DNA from 3 places in the Glutamicibacter sp. AOP38-B1-38 genome. Region 1 is predicted to be linked to each of the others. Evidence: riboswitches for the same ligand, from Rfam matches in the RefSeq annotation. Region 1 holds a riboswitch; each other region holds the start of a gene.

Evidence for each region. Region 1 has a riboswitch for thiamine pyrophosphate ahead of thiO (glycine oxidase ThiO). Riboswitches for the same ligand answer to the same signal wherever they lie in the genome.
Region 2: another riboswitch for thiamine pyrophosphate. It lies ahead of thiC (phosphomethylpyrimidine synthase ThiC); the one in region 1 lies ahead of thiO (glycine oxidase ThiO).
Region 3: another riboswitch for thiamine pyrophosphate. It lies ahead of ACT3TP_RS06885 (ECF transporter S component); the one in region 1 lies ahead of thiO (glycine oxidase ThiO).

Annotation. Positions count from the first base shown of each region.
Region 1 covers NZ_JBQSWU010000001.1:6,917-11,758, forward strand. Annotated here, with positions in the region: gene ACT3TP_RS00040 (GNAT family N-acetyltransferase) at 1-943, opposite strand, end outside; TPP riboswitch at 1,023-1,130, shown strand; gene thiO (glycine oxidase ThiO) at 1,126-2,244, shown strand; gene thiS (sulfur carrier protein ThiS) at 2,257-2,502, shown strand; gene ACT3TP_RS00055 (thiazole synthase) at 2,505-3,308, shown strand; gene moeB (molybdopterin-synthase adenylyltransferase MoeB) at 3,308-4,456, shown strand; gene ACT3TP_RS00065 (GNAT family N-acetyltransferase) at 4,479-4,842, shown strand, end outside.
Region 2 covers NZ_JBQSWU010000025.1:36,432-41,273, forward strand. Annotated here, with positions in the region: gene thiC (phosphomethylpyrimidine synthase ThiC) at 969-2,711, opposite strand; TPP riboswitch at 2,709-2,816, opposite strand; gene ACT3TP_RS14365 (MFS transporter) at 3,011-4,459, opposite strand; gene ACT3TP_RS14370 (MarR family winged helix-turn-helix transcriptional regulator) at 4,553-4,842, shown strand, end outside.
Region 3 covers NZ_JBQSWU010000009.1:17,443-22,284, forward strand. Annotated here, with positions in the region: gene ACT3TP_RS06880 (ATP-binding cassette domain-containing protein) at 1-1,417, opposite strand, end outside; gene ACT3TP_RS06885 (ECF transporter S component) at 1,419-2,036, opposite strand; TPP riboswitch at 2,108-2,226, opposite strand; gene ACT3TP_RS06890 (DUF4235 domain-containing protein) at 2,301-2,552, shown strand; gene mnhG (monovalent cation/H(+) antiporter subunit G) at 2,616-3,029, opposite strand; gene ACT3TP_RS06900 (monovalent cation/H+ antiporter complex subunit F) at 3,029-3,295, opposite strand; gene ACT3TP_RS06905 (Na+/H+ antiporter subunit E) at 3,292-3,924, opposite strand; gene ACT3TP_RS06910 (Na+/H+ antiporter subunit D) at 3,937-4,842, opposite strand, start outside.

The DNA.
Region 1 (4,842 bases):
GCGCCAGCGGACTGATCGGCGGGATGGGATCGGTGGGCAACCGCGCATAGTTCAACACATCGATCCGCTGGCCATCGATCAGGAACTTGCCGCGTTCGCGTCCTTCGAGAATGAACCCGCAACGCTCGGCGACCTTTTTCGAGGCCGGATTGTTCACGCGTAAACCCAACTCCAGACGCTGCAAACGGTAGCTGGAGAATAGCTCCGCCGAGAGGGCGGCCAACGCCCGGCTGCTCAGCCCGCGGCCCCGATGCTCTGCGTGCAGCCAATACCAGACCCAGGCGCTCAGATTTGTTTCATCGATGGATCCGCACACCAGGCCAACGAGCGCAGAATTCTCGACGACGGCCAATGGCACCTGCCGGGCGGGGTCCTTGAGCAGCATTCGGACATAGGTTTCGGCCTCGGCAAGCGTACTCACCTCACCTTGCCGGGCCATATCCGGATTCGAGAGGAAGGCCGCTAAGACGTGCGGTGCATCCGTTGCGCGAAGCGGACGCAGAGATGCCGTCGTTTCGCTCACAGCGCCGAGCCGCCCGCCGCCGATCTGGGAGGAGGCGGCTTGGGCGGTGCCTTGATGGAAAAGCAATTGCCAGCCCTGGGCCGAGCGAACCCAGAGCGAGGTGCGCTGGCTTGGATTCTCCGGCTTGGTTCGCCACCGCAGCATCAGCAGCGAATCGCTGAGTCTGCGCACGCGCGGATCATGCACTTCGTCCCTAGACGATTCAACGACTGGTTCGGTGCACAGCTGCTCGATAATTTGCGCGCGGGAATAGCACCTGCCCGAGGCGCCAACCTCTTCGAAATCTTCGTGGAGCAGTCGCAATAAGGCCTGCCGATCCTGGCGGACGATGGGAGACAGGAGTTGCCGTTCGCCATCTATGACAACTTGTGCCTGCCGATGTTCGGTAGATAAATCCTCCGGACCACTGAATTCGCTCATGCCAACGAGTAAAACACAGGCAGAACCACACGGTGAAGTCATGAAGTTCGCCAAAGCGCGCCGAGGCATGCTTATAATCCAAGTACTCCGCGGGAGCCCAACAGTGAGATTGGGCTGAGAGGGCCTTGTGCCGACCGCTACACCTGATGCGGGTCATGCCGCCGTAGGAAGGAAATGCCTTCGTGCATATAGTCATTGTCGGCGCCGGAATCATCGGGCTTGCCACGGCCTTCGAACTGCGCGCCCGCGGGGCCGAAATCACATTAGTAGATCCTGCGCCTGGTATGGGCGCCAGCCACGCAGCGGCAGGAATGCTCGCACCGACAGCCGAAACCACCTGGGGCCAGGGCGCACTGCACCGCCTGATGGCCACCTCGGCCAAGGAATACCCCGCATTCATTGACCGCGTGGAAGACTCCATCGGCAACAAACCTGCGTACGTAGAAAACTCTACGCTGGTCGTCGCCGCGGAAACCGCGGATATGGACGCACTGCTTGCGCTCATGGAGCTCCAAGCCTCATTGGGGTTCAGCGCCGAACGGCTGCTGGGCAGCGCGGCCCGCAAACTCGAGCCGGCACTTGCCACCAGCATCGCCGGCGCCGTTCTCTGCGCCGAAGACCAGCAGCTGGACCCGCGGTCCCTGCTGCGCATCCTGATCGATGAGCTTGACCGGTCGATCGTGCGCGAAACGGCGGTGCGGCTGCTGCACCAGGGGTCACGGACCAGTGGGGTGATTACCTCAACCGGGCAAGAAATCCAGGGCGATCAGGTACTGCTTGCCAACGGGTTGGGCACGCTCGAAGGTGCGCCAGCTCTGCCCTTGCGCCCGGTCTACGGAGACATCCTCAGGCTCCAAGGTCCGCTGGGCGCGCCGCTGATCAAGCACACCGTGCGCGGAATCGTGCATCGGCAACCGGTCTACCTGGTGCCACGCACCGATGGAAGCCTCGTACTCGGTGCGTCGAGCCGCGAGGACGGCCAAGAGCAGGTGAACGTGGGAGAAATGCACGCCCTGCTGGACAATGCGCGCAGGCTCGTGCCGGGCATCGTCGACACCACCTTGAACGAGGCGATCGTGCGGGCCAGACCGGCAACACCCGATGACCGGCCGCTGATCGGACGCGTGGACGAGGGACTGGTGGTCTCCACCGGTTATTCGCGCCACGGGGTGCTGCTGACCCCGCTCGGCGCACGGCTGGGGACCGAGCTGCTGCTCGGGGACCCGGTGGATGCGCAAGAGCTGACCAGCGTTTCACTCGACAGGTTTGGCGCGCAACTCGCCAACAGCACACCATTCTAGGAGCCAGAGAAGATGCAACAGATCGAATTTTTCCTCAACACCGAGGCGGCCACCGTGCCGGCGGGAAGCACCGTGCGCGAGCTGCTCGCGGCGCACTTGGGCAAGAGCATCGGAACGGACGGGCGGGCCAGCGACGGGTCGCGTTTAGGCGTGGCCGTGGCCGTGGACTCGGCGGTTGTCCCGCGCAGCGGCTGGCATGATTTCGAGCTGAAGCCCGGCCACCGGGTTGAACTGGTCACCGCGGCTCAGGGAGGCTGAAGATGGAAGAGCTAACATTTGAAACCGATGGCTTCGAGGTCGCCGGGGAACGCTTCGACTCCCGGCTGATTCTCGGCACCGGCGGGGCGACCTCGATGCATACCCTCGAGCAGGCCCTGCGGGTTTCGGGCACCGCGCTGACCACCGTCGCCATACGCCATTTCGCCGCGGCCGGTTCCGGATCTGTGTACGAGCTTCTGGCGCGCAACGGGGTGCGCCCGCTGCCCAATACCGCCGGATGCTTCACCGCGCGAGATGCGGTGCTCACCGCCCAGCTGGCGCGCGAAGCGTTGGAAACCGACTGGATCAAGCTCGAGGTGATCGCCGATGAGCATACGCTGCTGCCGGATCCCATCGAATTGTTCGCCGCGGCTGAAGAACTCGTCGCCGACGGTTTTAAGGTGTTCGCCTACACCAACGATGATCCGGCCCTGGCCATGCGGCTCGAACAGCTCGGCGTGGCAGCGGTCATGCCGGCCGGATCCCCGATCGGCTCCGGAATGGGGATCCTGAATCCGCACAACATCTCAACGATTACCGCACGCGCCGGGGTTCCGGTGATCCTGGACGCCGGGGTGGGGACCGCCTCGGATGCGGCCAAGGCGATGGAGCTCGGCTGCGATGCGGTGCTGCTCGCCAGTGCGGTGACCCGAGCGCAAAACGCGCCCTTGATGGCCGCCGCGATGCGCGACGCCGTCCGGGCCGGGCGCGCGGCATACCTTGCCGGGCGCATTCCGCTACGAGATCTCGCGCTGGCCTCATCTCCGACGGCCGGAATGATGCAAAGACTCGTCGGAGAATTCTGATGACAATCAAGTCGGCTCCACCACGCGCACCGCGAAGCCCCGCACAACTTGCCCGGTACACCCGCCATCTGTCCCTGCCCGGGGTGGGTGTGGAAGGCCAAGAACGCATCGCGAACGCGAAGGTGCTGATCGTGGGCGCCGGGGGATTGGGAAGCCCTATCGCCAGCTACCTGATCGCGGCCGGCGTCGGAGAGCTGAGCGTGGTCGATCCGGACACCGTTGAACTCTCGAATCTGCAACGCCAGACCGTGCACCGTGAAACGGACCAGGGCCAACTTAAAGTTGAATCGGTGCGGCGGCTGGCCGAAGAGCTGAACAGCGAAGTTTCGGTGCGGCTCTACGCACAGCGACTGGACACCAGCAACGCGTTGGAACTTTTTGCCGAACACGATGTGGTGATTGACGGCAGCGATAACTTCGCCACCCGGTATCTGTCAAACGATGCCGCGGAGCTGACCCAGACGCCGCTGGTCTGGGGCACCATCTTCCAATTTTCCGGTCAGGTCTCGGTGTTCGACCCTCGGGTGGGCCCAATGCTCAGAGATATTTTTCCCGACCTGCCGGAGGCGGATTCGGTGCCTTCCTGCGCCGAGGGCGGAGTATTCGGAGCCCTTTGCGGAGTCGTCGGATCGCTGATGGCCACCGAGGCACTGAAACTGATCACTGGAGTCGGAGAACCTTTGAGCGGAAAGCTCTGGCTCTACGACGCGTTGGAAGCAAGCGTCCGCATCTTGACCTTTGCCCGGGATCCGGACCGTGCTGCGGTCACCGAGCTCGGTGAATATACCGTTGCGTCCTGTGCGGTTTCGGCCGCCGCTCCTGAGCTAAGCGCAAGTGAATTTGAACTGCTTCGGGCCGATCGGGAAGTCTTGCTGGTCGATGTCCGCCAGGGGTGGGAACGCGAGCTGGCGGTCATTCCCGGCAGTGTCCACCTCCCGCTGGAAAGGCTCGCCAACGAAGGATGGCGGGAGATTCAAAGGTTCCCTGCAACCGAGGTGGTTTTTGTGTGCAAAACGGGAGTTCGTTCGCTGCGCGCCGCCACGGAATTGAATCAGTCGCTTCCCCAAGGCAGAGCCCGGGTGCGCAGCCTGAGCGGGGGCACCTTGGGGTGGCTTGCCGAAATCCGCCATGAAATCGTGACTTACTAGCCGGTGCTGACATACTGAGGTTATGCAGCGTTCTACGAATCTAGTGATCAGAGAGCTTGTTCCGGATGATGAAAGGCAGGCTATCGCCGCTCATCACGACTTGCTGGACGATGACTTTGATTTTCTTCCGACGTGGTCCGCACGCCAAAACTGGGAGGCGTACATCGAGCGCATGGCCGAGGGGCGCAGCGGCGAGTTCGTTCCCGAGGGATGGGTGCGCAGCGGACTATTCGTTGCCGAACGGGACGGCCAACTCGTTGGCCGCGTTTCGGTGAGGTATGAACTCAACGATTTTCTCAGCGAAGTCGGCGGACACGTGGGATATGGTGTTGTCCCGAGATTCCGCGGACAGGGATTCGCCACCCCACTGTGCAGATTCGCCCTCG
Region 2 (4,842 bases), on a different contig from region 1:
TCATTTGCCGAAGCCTCAGCCAGCGCCGCGTGCATGATGCGTACTACATGTCCGAGGCGAGCAGCCCCAAACGCAATCTTCGATTAGGGCCCCGATGGATGCCCCGAACTACGCTGCCTCTGTGGACAACGTTTTATTTCTATTGGCGATCGGTGTGGGATTTTCAACCCGGGAAGCTCGAGTGCACCGTGGTGTGGGCGTGAGGGACATGGTCGGAGCCCAATTGCCACCACCGTTTTCTTACGAAATGCCTCGCCGCTCGAGGGCGCCCGGCTTAACCAAGAATTCCCGCCGGCTAAGCCGGCGGGAATTCTAACGATCATCACTCGCACCTTCAATGAGGTAACTCCAGACTAAGAGTCGACTCTGTGCTGGAGCTGAGTAATTCCGCGAGATAACCCGACAATCAACTATCGGCCCGCTGACGAGGATTATCTTGCCGATTAACAAGAGCATCCCGCCGGTTGCCCGGCGGGATGCTCCCGATCATCACTCGCACCTTCAATGAGGTAATTCCACTCTAAGATACGACTCTATGCTGGAGCTTTGGTTTGGCTCGGTATTCAAGCAACGGGTAGCTTGCAGTCGAACTACCTGGCGCCGGGACCTAGGATCCATCTGGAGGCGAAAGAAAAAGAACTACCGAGTAAATGATCTGGGTGTTGGCTATTGGAGCTTCTCGGGCAAGCGCGGAATTTTGAGTCTAAGGTCTTGTCGGCCCGCTCGGCAATCGACACCGGAGCGACCGGAAAAGTTTGCCGATCATTTCGTCGACAGAGTCCTGGCCTTGGGTGGGAACCGCCGGGCTCGTGCCGCACAGTGGGTTGAACGGCCAAAATTGAAAAGCTCCCGTTGGATACAATCCAACGGGAGCCTTACGATCATCACTCGCACCTTCAATGAGGTACTTGTAACTCTAAGCGCGCTTTCTGTGCAGGCACTTTGGCTGCGCTTCGGGTTTCCCGGTTCTAGAGCGTGCCGGGTCCAACAGGTATCTCTTCCCCGACATATACCTTGCCACCGCTTTCAAGGAACTGCCGGCTTTTCTCAGCCATCCCGGCCAATGCAGCCTGTGCCTCGGCGGATCCATATTCATCCCGAATGTCTTGGGAGATCCGCATGGAGCAGAATTTCGGGCCACACATTGAGCAGAAGTGCGCGGTCTTCGCTGGTTCCGCCGGCAACGTCTCGTCGTGGAACTCCTGCGCCGTAACGGGGTCCAGTGAAAGGGAGAACTGGTCATTCCAGCGGAATTCGAAGCGCGCCTTGCTCAGCGCATCATCCCGCGCCGTGGCGCCCGGGTGGCCCTTGGCGAGATCCGCCGCGTGCGCCGCAATCTTATAGGTGATCACCCCGGTCTTCACATCATCCCGGTTGGGCAGGCCCAGGTGCTCTTTGGGCGTGACGTAGCAGAGCATCGCGGTGCCATAGCGGGCGATTTCGGTCGCGCCGATTGCGCTGGTGATGTGGTCATATCCCGGAGCGATATCGGTGACCAGCGGGCCGAGCGTGTAAAACGGCGCCCCGTCGCAAAGCTCCTGCTGGCGTTCCACATTCTCGCGCACCAGATGGAAAGGGATATGCCCGGGGCCTTCGACCATCACCTGAACATCATATTTCCAGGCACGCTTGGTCAACTCCGCCAAGGTATCCAGCTCGGCGAACTGGGCCGCATCATTCGCGTCCGCAATGGAGCCTGGACGCAGCCCGTCGCCCAGGGAGAATGCGACATCGTAACGAGAGAAAATCTCGCAGAGTTCGTCAAAGTGGGTGTAAAGGAAATTCTCCTGATGATGCGCAAGGCACCAACCGGCCATAATCGACCCGCCGCGGGAGACCATTCCGGTGACCCGGTTGGCGGTCAGCGGGATGTAGCGCAGCAGCACACCTGCATGAATGGTCATGTAGTCCACGCCCTGCTCGCACTGTTCGATGACCGTGTCGCGGAAGATCTCCCAGGTCAGTTCGTTCGCTTCGCCGTTGACCTTTTCTAGTGCTTGGTAGATCGGGACGGTGCCGATGGGAACCGGCGAGTTGCGGATGATCCATTCACGGGTGGTGTGGATATCGTCGCCGGTGGAAAGGTCCATCACCGTGTCGGCACCCCATTTGGTAGCCCACTGGAGTTTGGAGACTTCCTCGGCGATCGAGCTGGTCACCGCCGAGTTGCCGATGTTCGCGTTGATTTTTACCAAGAAGGCCTTGCCGATGATCATCGGTTCGGATTCCGGATGGTTGATGTTCACCGGAAGGATTGCCCGGCCGGCCGCTAGCTCGCTGCGCACCAGCTCGACATCGCATTCTTCGCGCAGGGCCACATAGCGCATTTCCGGGGTGATGACCCCTTGCCGTGCGTAGTGCATCTGGGTGACCCGAGTCCCGGGTGCCGAACGCAACGGTGGTGCCGAGCGCCCGGCCCATTCGGCGCTCGCCGTGCCGCGGCGGACCGCGGATCTGCCATCATCGTGCAAGTTGCGCTCACGCCCGGCATAGGTCTCGACATCTCCACGCTCACGAATCCACGACTCTCGAAATGGTTTCAGCCCCGTGGTCGGGTCGCTCCCCGGGCCGCTGGTGCGGTACACCTGCAGCGGTTCGTTCGGCTCGCCGTTGGGGGCATCTGCCAGCTGGATCTGCGTGACAGGAACCGAAATTCCCACAGACTCACGGTAGGCAAGGGTGTGGGCAGAGTGCTGTTCAAATTGTTCCACTGTGGGAAACTCACTTCCTTCGCCGGCATTACCCGGACAGGTTCAACGGTCGCGGACGGCGTTAGCCCGATCTCAGCCCCTGCGAGGGCACCCGTGTGGTCTCAAACAAGGTATCACGACTGGCAACGTGGACTTGCAAGGAAGACGAGAAACTTTAAAGTGAAAGGCTCCCGTTGGGCAATATCCAACGGGAGCCTTACGATCATCACTCGCACCTTCAAGGAGGTGTCTACGACATTACCCGGGGTTTCTATGTCAAAGCTGAGCATAAACTCGGCAATTCCGAAGAGCCGGGGTGACTACTTGTTCAGGCTGAGTTCCTGCGACGCGTCGACTTCGATCGCCCTCTTCTTCGCGGCGCTGGGAATGCAGGCCGCCAAGATGGCCGCGACCACGGAAATGCCAGCTCCAAGTATCAGCGCCGCGCGGAATCCGGATTCTGACGGTAGTGAAGCTCCGCCGAAATCGGTGGTCATCTGGGCCAGCACCAGGCCGATGACCGCGGCGCCGGTGGTCGTGCCCAGCGAACGCATCAGCGTGTTAAAGCCATTGGCCGCAGCCGTTTCGCTGCGGGGGACTGCGCCCATGATGATCGCCGGCATGGCGCCGTAGGCCAGAGCCACACCACCGTTGATGACGAGGCTGGTGAGCATCAGGCTCCACGCGCTACCCATGCCGAGCAGGGTCAGGCAGTAGCCGACGGCGATGACCGAAACGCCAAGTACCAGCGTGAACTTCGGGCCTCGTGCGTCGGAAAGCCGCCCGCCGACAGGGGAGAGCACCAGCATCATCAGGCCGCCTGGAGCCATCCAGAGGCCGGCTGCGAGAATCGACTGGCCCAAGCCATAGCCGGTCTGCGACGGCAGCTGCAGGATCTGTGGCATGACCAGCATGCTGGCGTACATTCCGAAGCCGACGAAAATCGAGGCGATATTTGTCAGCAGCACGCGCGGAATAACAGCGGTGCGCAGGTCAACCAGCGGATCCTTGGTCCGTGTTTCCCAAATGCCCCAGAGCAACAGCGTGAGGGCGGCCATTCCGAACAGGCCCAGCGTCAGCGGTGCCGCCCAGCCCCAAGAGGAGCCCTTGGAGACGGCAAGCATGAGCGAGATCAGGCCAATGCCCAGCCCAATGGCGCCCAGCCAGTCGAAGCGCTGTCCGGCGGCGCCGGCCGGCAGGGCAGGAATGAGTTTCCAGATGGCGACAACTACCAGCAGCGTGACTACCGCGCTGCCGTAGAACAGGGCGCGCCAGTTGGCGAAATCAATGACGGCGGCGGAAATCGGCATGCCGATGGCGCCACCGACGCCCAGCGTGGCGCTGACCGTGGCAATGGCCGAAGACAGGCGTTCCTTCGGGACAAGGTCACGCAGCATGGCGATGCCCAGTGGCACAATGCCCGAGCCTAGGCCTTGCAGTGCGCGGCCGACGATCATGACCTCCACCGTGGGGGCCATGGCGCACACGATGGAACCGAGGATCAGTGGCAGCGCCAGGATGAGCAGCATGCGCCGTTTGCCAAAGAGGTCGCCCAAGCGCCCGGAAATTGGTACTGCCACCGCGGCTGCAAGTAGCGTGGCGGTGATGATCCACGCGGTGTTTGAGGCTGAGGTATCAAAAATGCCGGGCAGCTGTGGGATCAGCGGCGTGACCATGGTCTGGGTGATCGACGAAGCGATGCCCGCGGAGGCGAGAACGGCGACGGCTAGACCTGAGCCGGGAATCCCGGCAGAGGTGGGTTTGGACACGAGAGCCTCTCAGAATGAATGTGTAAGATACATAAAATGTTCATAATACATGTTCGGGTATGATCGAATGAGTAGAAGTGGAGAATTAGGTACATGAAACGCCGCACAGCAGATATCGAGTATGAGCAAACGCTGCTCAGCCGCTACACCATCGCGCAGCGCCGAAGCGGTGATGGCTTGGATCGCAGCGTCTATCTGCTGATGAGCCGCATCGAAGTCCAGGGGCCGATGTCGATCGGTGAAATGAGCACGGTTTTTCTCCTCGACGCCTCGACCCTGCAACGTCAAACCACCACCGCTGTGCGGGACGGCTATCTCGAACGAATCCTCGATCCGGCGGGCAGTGTTGCGCGAAAGTTTGCCTTGACCGAACTGGGGCAGCA
Region 3 (4,842 bases), on a different contig from region 1:
CGATCAGGATGTTTGCCAGTTCCAGCCACGTATTGGCATCTTGCCCGAAGGTCGGTTCGTCCAAGATCAATACATCTGGTGAGGCGGCCAGCACCGTCGCTACCGAAAGTCGGCGTTTCTCGCCACCGGAGAGCGTGAACGGGTTGGCCTCGCCCAGATGGGCAAGCCCCAAGCGGTCCAGCAGTTCCTCCACCCGCAGAGCAATCTGCGCTGGAGCGTACTTCTCGTTCTCCACCCCGGCCTGGCGTGCTCGGGTAGGTGCGAATGCCAATTCTTCGCGGACGCTTTGCGTGACGAATTGATGTTCCGGTTCCTGGAATACCGACCCGATCCGTGCAACCAATGCCCCTGCCCGCCAGCTGAAGGGTTGCGGACTCAACCCATCGGCCAGGTCGCTGCTTGCTTCGACACTGCCCGTGGCCGGCTCGAGCAATCCGCCTAAGGTCAGCGCCAAAGTGGATTTCCCTGCACCATTTTCCCCGCGAATGACCAACGCTTGGCCGGCGCGCAGCCGCAAGTTGATTTCGGCCGTGCGCACCGCCTGCGGATGGCGCGCCGCGCGCAAGTTCACCGCCGCGAGCAGTTCCGCTCCCTCGCGTGAGTGGAGAGGTTCGGTGTGCGGAACGTAGCCGGGAATCCAAATGCCCGCCCTGGCTAATTCACGGCGAATCTTTTCATTCTCAAAGAGCGCCCGCGGCTCGAGGTCATGGGCGATCCCTCCGCCAGGGGCAAGGACGAGTACGCGGTCTACGTGTTCTGCCCAGGCCTGCAAGCGATGTTCCACCACAAGCAGTGTCGCACCGGTGGCATTGGCGGCGGCAATCACCGCATCACGCAGCGGCGCGATCCCCGACGGGTCAATGTTTGCGGTGGGTTCGTCCAGGAGCATCAGACCGGGGCCCATAGCAAGAATCCCGGCCAAGGCCAGCCGCTGCTTCTGGCCACCGGAGAGTTCCTGGGTGCGGTGCGACAAATCCAGATTCCCAAGTCCTACCGCGCGAAGCACCTCGGGGATTCGCGCGCGGATCAGTTCCGGAGCCATTCCAAGATTCTCCGCACCGAAGGCGACATCGTCGCCGACCCGGCTCTGCACGATCTGTGTTTCGGGGTCTTGCTGCATCAACCCGACCGGGAAGCTGCGGGCAAAGGCATCCCGTCGCTGAATCTGCAGTTTGCCAGTGGCCTGCTGCCGTTCGTCGATCTCCAGAACTCCAGCCAAGGCGTGCAAGAGCGTTGATTTACCGGCGCCAGATGCGCCTAGCAGCAGGACCTTCTGCCCGGCGGGAATATGCAGGTCCAGTCCGCTAAGCGCCGGCAATGGACGTTCGGCATGGTGCCAGCCAAAGTTGTCGGCCGTGATCTCAAAGCCGCCACCGCCGAGGTGCCCGGGGGTGGCTTCGGTAGTCGAAGAACTCAATTCAGGCACTGCGCAGCGAACCTTCAAGGTGTGCCGAACGGCTAGCCAATGCTCCCAGAGCACCGGTCTTCGCCAGAGCACGGGTTGCCAACCACGAGAGAAGTCCGGCAATAACTAGGCCGGAAATGCCCATGGCAACTACGTGGAACAGCTTCATCGCCTCGGTGTACTCAGCGAAGTAACCCAGCAGGTAGGCTTCGCCGATTCCGCCGAAAATTCCCGACATGAATCCCGCAAGCAGTGCCACCGGCAGGTTCCACCGGCGGTACCTCACTGCGGCAAAGACCACCTCGGCTCCGAGCCCCTGGATCAGGCCGGAGAACAGCACCGCTAATCCCCATTGGGAACCTAGCAAGGCTGAGATGACGGCGGCGAGGATCTCGCAATACAGCGCGGCACCGGGTTTCCGGATAATCAACGCACCGAGCACCGCGGGAAAAAGCCACATGCCAGATACGAAGGCGCTTGCCGGTGGGAAAGCCACGAAAGCAAGGCTGACCAATCCGTATCCGGCGTTCCAAGCCCAAAAGATAACGCCCGAGGCGACCGCGATTACCGAGGCCACAACGATGTCGACCACGCGCCAGCTGGCACGGTTAGTTGCTGGTGCAACGTTCATAAGGTTTGTCCTCCTATGTAAGGAGGGGAGATGCACGGACCGGTGGGCGTTTAATCGCGCGCCATGATCCGCATCCGAGATGCTCGACTTCCTTCGCCGGTACTAGCCGGGGCAGGTTCGAGGGTCTGCGATCTATCGCACTCTCAGCGTCTTGCACCGCGAACGGCATGACGCTCCCCTGTCGGAATGATTACTGCTCAACCACCATACCGCAGGTATGCTGGGCTACAGAACGAAACCTTACGACGCGAATGCGAGGTCCTCATGAACTCAGTGCAGAAGCTTGTTACCCTTGGAATTTCAATGGGAGCGGGAATGCTTGGAAGCCGACTGGTCGACAAGGTCTGGAAAGGCTTCACCGGAAACGACGCGCCACGTCACGGCAAGGAAGCAGCCGCGGAAGCGAGTATGCGCCAGGCTTTGGGGTTCGCCATTTTCTCCGCCGTGGTCGCATCGATTATCCAGGTGCTGGCTGATCGCGGCACCAACAAGGCCATGAAGAAGTTCAGCAAGTAACATTGCCGAATTCCTTTGGTGGGGCAGGCCATTTGGCCTGCCCCACCAAAGTTTAACCAGCAGCTAGGTGCTCTCGGGCTCGTCGTTCTGTGCAGGTTTCGCTGGCGGCACCGCTGCGGTGGTTCCGGTCGTCTGCGAATGATTGCTAATGACCTGTTTTAGTTCATCAACATGCAAGGTTTCTTTCGCCACGTGCTTCGTGCGATATCCGGCGCGGCCAATCATGTGCGCCGATACCGGGGCAGTCAGCAGCTGCAATCCCCAGGCCAAAGCAAAGACCGGGATCAGTCCCCAGCTGCGCAAGTGGATGATGAGTCCGGCGAAGAGCAGCAGGAAGCCCAATACTTGTGGTTTGGTGGCCGCGTGCATGCGTGAAAGCAGATCCGGGAAGGTAATTAAACCGATTCCGGCGATCAGCGACATCAGGGAACCAAGTACCAGCAAGAGCGCAGCGAGTGCTTCTAAGAACGTGTCCATTAGGCGTTCCTCTGATCCGATACGAACCGCGAGACGGTAACCGAGCCGATGAATCCCAAGGTGCAGGCAACCACCGTGAACAGCAGGTAATCGGTGTGCCGGTTCAGCGCCATGTCTAGGCACAGCGCACTGGAAATGATCAACAGCATGACGTCGAGAGCGAGCACCCGGTCAAGAATCGAGGGGCCCTTGAAAACCCGCCACAGGCAAGCGATAGAGGCCAGCGCCAGCATCACTCCGCCAATCCATACAGCTATTTCAATCATTTCTTGGGCTTCCTGCTGGAGAAATCCGGACCGCATTCATTCTTGATCGCCTCGTATTCATCGGGGCTTCCGATGGCCATGATCAACCGGCGTTCAATGTCGTGGATATTCGCTCGCGCCTTTTCCACATCCGCATCGCTATTCACATCGAGATAGTGCAGGTACAAGGTGGAACTGCTGCGGTCCACGTCCACCACGAAGGAACCTGGGATCAGGGTCAGCACATGGCCCACGGTCATCACTACCAAGTCAGATTCGGTGCGCAGCGGCACTGCGATCACCGCGCTGCGTGCCTTCTTACGGCGTACTATCGCAACTCGCGCCACATGGCCGCTGGCGACGAATACCTGACCGAGGAACCACGCGAAGAGCTTCAGGCAATACCAAAGGTTTATTCGTCCGGGAAGCACCACCGGCGGCAGCGGGAATAGATTCACGATGACGATCGAAATAATCGCGCCAAACAATAGATTCCCGGCCGAGAAGTCCTGCCACAGTGCACCCCATACGAAGATGAGCAGCAGGAGCAACGGCCACTCCTGCTTGAAGGTGGCACGGTGACGGACACCGGAGGTATCCAGCGCATCATCGATGCGCTGGTCACGATGTTTGAGGTTCTTGTCCTTCATGCGCCTTTCCTCCTAACTCAACGGTAGTACTGCGTTGATGAATGGTTCACGTGCAATCAATTCGGCCGCCACGCGTTCACAGAAGGCGAAGATCGGCCCGGCGAAAATGGTCAGCGCGATACCTGCGGCAACGAGCGAACCGGTCGCGTAGCGCATCCCCCAAGGCAGGGACTCGGATTCCAACTCGCGGGCAAGCTTCCTGCCCAGATGCGGGGACTCGGCGCCGCCTGCCGCGGCATGTTCCAGAACCCGCGTCGATTCTGCGATCAATTGCGCGTTCGGCACCTCGGCATCCGCCGCACGGCGCCAGAACATACGCGCCCACACACGAATAATCGCAAGCAGGGTCAGCAAACTGGTCAGCAGCCCGGCGCCGATGACCACCCAAGTCAAGGCGTCTGCCTCGGACGACGCCGCATGCAACAGCCCGAACTTCCCGAGGAATCCGGAGAAGGGCGGGATGCCGCCGAGGTTGATGGCCGGAATGAAGAAGAGCACGGCAAGCATCGGAGACAGCTTGGCCAGCGAGCCGAGTTTGGTCACGTTCGCGCTGCCTGCTCGGCGTTCGATGAGCCCGGCAACCATGAATAGCGAGGTCTGCACGATGATGTGGTGGCCCACGTAGTAGATGGTGGCGGCGATGGCCAGCGGTCCGCCGACGGCAACACCGAAGATCAGGTAGCCGATGTGGCTGGTGAGCGTGAACGAAAGCATACGTTTGAGGTCCGTCTGGGCCAGCGCACCGAGAATACCGATGACCATGGTCAATGCCGCAACCACCAGCAGCGCGGCGTTAACCGTCCCGCCGGGGAACAACAGCGTTTCGGTACGGATGATCGCGTACACCCCGACCTTGGTCAGCAGCCCGGCGAATACCGCGGTGACCGGGGCCGGAGCCGTTGGATAGGAGTCCGGAAG